Regions from separate parts of the Streptococcus suis S735 genome, predicted to be linked through region 1. Evidence: predicted binding sites of a transcription regulator. Region 1 holds the regulator's gene; the other holds the start of a gene.

What was found. The regulator Rex, encoded in region 1, represses fermentation and respiration genes when NADH is low (regulators of the CRP and FNR family bind a similar motif). The targets are predictions, from matches to a motif close to TTGTGAANTANTTCACAA.
Region 2: adhP (alcohol dehydrogenase AdhP) is a predicted target of Rex. The motif match lies at 1,151-1,168, and genes of this name have one in related genera.

Annotation. Positions count from the first base shown of each region.
Region 1 is NC_018526.1:934,251-936,655, reverse strand. Features, by position in the region: gene radC (RadC family protein) at 1-52, shown strand, start outside; gene YYK_RS04615 (gamma-glutamyl-gamma-aminobutyrate hydrolase family protein) at 49-741, opposite strand; gene YYK_RS04610 (redox-sensing transcriptional repressor Rex) at 745-1,383, opposite strand; gene YYK_RS04605 (DUF4649 family protein) at 1,518-1,721, opposite strand; gene YYK_RS04600 (DUF1831 domain-containing protein) at 1,723-2,067, opposite strand; gene YYK_RS04595 (cysteine desulfurase family protein) at 2,069-2,405, opposite strand, start outside.
Region 2 is NC_018526.1:262,174-264,578, forward strand. Features, by position in the region: gene adhP (alcohol dehydrogenase AdhP) at 61-1,086, opposite strand; gene adhE (bifunctional acetaldehyde-CoA/alcohol dehydrogenase) at 1,539-2,405, shown strand, end outside.

The DNA of each region.
Region 1 (2,405 bases):
TGTTGGAAATAAGGATTACTATTCTTTTAGAGAAGAAAGTGAGTTATTTTAAAGTTTATTGACAATATAGTGGAAGAGGTCTTTTTCAATCTCACGTTTACCGTAGAGTAGTTCAGGATGCCATTGAACCCCTAAAAATTTAGTTGGGTAGGCTGAATGAACTGCTTCAATAATCTGTTGATTATCTGATAGTGCAATGATTTCTAAGTCAGGGGCTAAGTCTTTGATAGCCTGACGGTGAAATGAGTTCACACTCGGATCGGACTCATATATGTCGTAAAGTGGACTATTTTGAGTCAGTTGAATCGTTTGACTGACTTCTTGTCCGTCTATGTCTTGCCAATGTTCAGAAATTGATTGATGAAGGCTACCACCTTGAGCTACATTGTAGAGCTGTAGACCTCGGCAGATACCGAAGATAGGTTTCTGATTTTCTTGGGCAGCCCTTATGAGGGCTAATTCAAACTCGTCACGCTTTGGTAGATAATTATCGCTGTCAATAGTCCTTTCTTCGTGATAGTAACTTGGCTGGACATTTTGTCCTCCTGTTAGGATGAGTTTGTCAATAAGATGAATATAATATTTTGCCAAATCTGGCTCTGTAGCTGGAAGGATGAGTGGGAGCCCACCAGCATCTTCAATAGCTTGTACGAGGCAAGTCTGGGTATAAGAAAGCAGGGGTTCTGTATGATCCCCTGTTTTATATTCATTTCCAGAAATACCAATAACTGGTTTTTTCATTGCTTATCCTTTTCGCATAAAGTAGAGTAGTGTCTGTAATTCACTAGTCAAATCAACATACTGAACAACGACATCTTTTGGGACAGACAAGTTAACTGGTGAAAAGCTCAGAATTCCCTTGACACCAGCTTCAACAAGAATATCGGTCACTTCTTGTGCCTTGACGCTGGGTACCGTTAGAATGGCGGTCTGAGAGTTTGCTTCGCTGATACGTTCCTTGATTTCTGAGATTGCATGGATTGGGATATTTTCATCTGTCGTTCCAACAGCTGGATTATCATCTGCTTCAAAAGCCATGACTATTTTCATTTTATTTCGTTCGTGGAAGCGATAGTGTAGTAAGGCCCGCCCCATATTCCCAACACCTACAAGCATAACATTGGTGATGGAGGTATCATTTAGAATATCCGCAAAGAAATCCATCAACTCTTTGACGTTGTAGCCAAAGCCACGACGACCAAGCTCTCCAAAATAGGAAAAATCTCGGCGGACGGTAGCTGAATCGATTCCGATAGCTTCGGCAATTTCTTTTGAACTAGCTTTTTCAATATTTCCTGCATAGAAACGTTTAAAAATGCGATAGTAGAGGGATAGACGTTTGGCAGTAGCGCGTGGAATATCAGATTTTTTATCGTTTTTCACTTTAGACTCCTTTATTTCGATAGAATACGCTTTATCGATTATTTATATATTAAACAGTTCTTTATTCTATTCTAGTCCAAGTTTGTGAAAAAATCAACAGATTGATTTTAAAAAAAGATTAAACAGGAAACTGTCTAATCTAGTGTTTGTAAATAGCGATAGAGATCTCCGATTGTCCCTTTGTAATCCAGAGCTTGTCCGTTTTGTGTAATGCTGGTAACTGGATAATAGTCTGGGAGGGTTAAGCAACCGGAAAAAGCCAGAATGGCTGCATCCTTATTCTCAAATGTTTGGATACGTTCTTGCTTGTAAGCGTCAAGATAGTGAATTTCAATCATACTAACTCTCTTTTGTAAAGATGTCACGGTCAATCAAGCTATCCATGAGGAAATAGAATTTTTCTTGAATAACCTTGTTACTTTCTGGCTTAAAAATGTTTACCAGATGAAGACCAGACTTGTCGGTAATGTTAATTTTAAAACCAGTTAGGTCTTGATTGATAATAATTTTCAAGAGGAATCCTTGGTTTGAATTTGGAATTTCTTCCAGAAGACGTGTAAGCTGATAGTGACCTGCTTTGGTTTGTTCAAAGGTGTTATCACGGAGTGTATATTTTTTGATAGCAGGGCTAATGTGATAAGTAAAATTACAATCTTTTAAGGTAACTGATTGTTGGAATGCCATTTTAACCTCCAAGTATTTTCTTTAGTTCGATGATAAGAGTATCTATCTCTTCTTTTGTATTGATTTCAGATAGGCTGATACGAATGGATTCTTTCAGACGATGGGAGTCTTTTCCATACATAGCTTCTAAAACATGGCTATTTTGGACAACACCTGCCGTACATGCAGAACCGCTAGAAACAGCAATACCTGCCAAATCTAGTTGCATAAGGAGTTGTTCATTAAGTTTACCAGGAAAACCGATATTAAGGACATGAGGGAGATGAGGTCCAGCCTGATTGAGATAATAGTCTAAGCCAGACAATCCCTCGATAATATGTTGTCGCAGTTCACTGACA
Region 2 (2,405 bases), 670 kb from region 1:
TTTTAGAAAGCAAAAAAGAAGCGATTGGATAATCACTTCTTGAAAATAGTGGAGAACGCATTAGTGTGAGTGGCAGAAGTCTAAGACCATACGACCTTGGATAGTACCGGCAACCATTTCATTGAAGACTGCTTCGGCATCTTCGACAGGGCGTTTTTGAACGACTGGAACAACTAGTCCCATAGCACCGAAGTGGAAGACCTCTTCTAAATCTTTACGAGTACCAACTAGTGAGCCGACCACTTTGATACCGTCTAGCACAGTCTTCACGATACTGAGGTCCATGTATTCAGATGGAAGTCCGACAGCTACTACATATCCACCAGCACGAACACTGTCAATAGCTTGGTTGAAGGCTACTTTGGAAACAGCTGTTACAACAGTAGAGTGTACACCGCCACCAGTAATTTCTTTAATATATCCAGGAACATCTTCTACTTCAAGTCCGTTGATCGTCACATCTGCACCAACTTCTTTGGCGAGTTCCAATTTATCATTATTGATGTCTACGGCGATAACATGAGCGTTGAAGACTTTTTTAGCGTATTGTACAGCAAGGTTTCCAAGTCCACCAGCACCATAGATAGCAATCCATTGACCTGGTTCCAAGTGAGCTTCTTTAATCGCTTTGTAGCAAGTAACGCCAGCACAAGTGATAGAACTTGCTTGAGCTGGATCAAGACCTTCTGGAACTTTTACTGCATAGTCCGCTGTTACAATACATTGCTCAGCCATACCACCGTCAACAGAGTAGCCTGCATTTTTTACGGTACGGCAGAGAGTTTCGCGACCGGTTGTACAATATTCACACATACCACAGCCTTGGAAGAACCAAGCAACGCTGACACGGTCACCAACTTTTAGACTGGTAACACCAGGTGCGATTTCTGTAACAATACCGATTCCTTCGTGACCAAGAACGCGACCAGGAACCTTACCAAAATCACCATTGGCAACGTGGAGGTCAGTGTGACAAACACCACAGTACTCAATTTGGACCAAAGCCTCACCAGCTTCGAGTGGACGAAGTTCCTTTTCGACAACGACAACACCAGTAGATTCTGGATTTACAACGACTGCTTTCATAAGCAGACCTCCTGTTTTAATATTTTATGTACATTTTTGGATGTGTTAATATAGTTGTTTTATATTGTTAAGAATATCACAATGTGAACAAAAATGCAAGAGTAGAAAAGGAGGGACAAATGAATATAAAATTGAAAATTATCACGTAATTACTACAAAATTTTCAAAAAAATCTATTTACATGGAAGCGTTTTCTTGATAAACTAGTATCGTAAATGTTAGAGAAAGAATAAATGATAAAGATTTGTCTTACTTTATGTATTTTTCGACCAAACAAAGCAGAAACAAATCTGAACGTTTTCTGAAAACAGGAAAAAGTAAGCGCTTTCCAAAACAAAACAGAAAAAATGTGAAAAAATTAACAATTTCTCTTTACAAATAAAATAAAAAATAGTAGAATAACATTGTGAAAAAGTTAACAAATAGTTAGCAAGTATATTTGGAGGAACACAATGGCTGATAAAAAAGTAGTATCACCAGAAGAAAAGTTGGTAGAAGCGCGCAAGCACGTCGATGAGCTTGTTCAAAAAGGTTTGGTTGCTCTTGATGAGTTCCGTAAACTTGGTCAAGAAGAAGTAGACTATATTGTAGCGAAAGCTTCGGTTGCGGCCCTTGATAAACATGGCGAATTGGCAATGCACGCCTTTGAAGAAACCAAACGTGGTGTATTCGAAGACAAGGCTACTAAGAACTTGTTTGCCTGTGAGCACGTTGTCAATAACATGCGCCATACAAAAACAGTTGGTGTCATCGAGGAAGATGATGTAACAGGTTTGACTTTGATTGCTGAGCCGGTCGGTGTTGTTTGTGGTATCACACCAACAACAAACCCAACTTCTACAGCAATCTTTAAATCATTGATTGCCTTGAAGACACGTAATCCAATTGTCTTTGCCTTCCACCCATCTGCGCAAGAATCTTCTGCTCATGCAGCTCGTGTTGTCTATGAAGCAGCTGTGGCAGCTGGTGCCCCTGAAAACTGTATCCAGTGGGTAACAAAACCATCTATGGAAGCAACGTCTGAGTTGATGAAACATGATGGTATTGCAACAATCCTTGCAACTGGTGGTAACGCAATGGTGCGTGCAGCTTACTCTTGTGGTAAACCTGCCCTTGGTGTAGGTGCAGGTAACGTTCCAGCCTATGTTGAAAAATCAGCAAACATCCGTCAGGCAGCACATGACATCGTTATGTCTAAGTCATTTGACAACGGTATGGTCTGTGCGTCAGAACAAGCGGTTATCATTGATAAAGAAGTTTACGATGAGTTTGTAGCAGAATTCAAATCTTACAAAACTTACTTCGTTAATAAGAAAGAA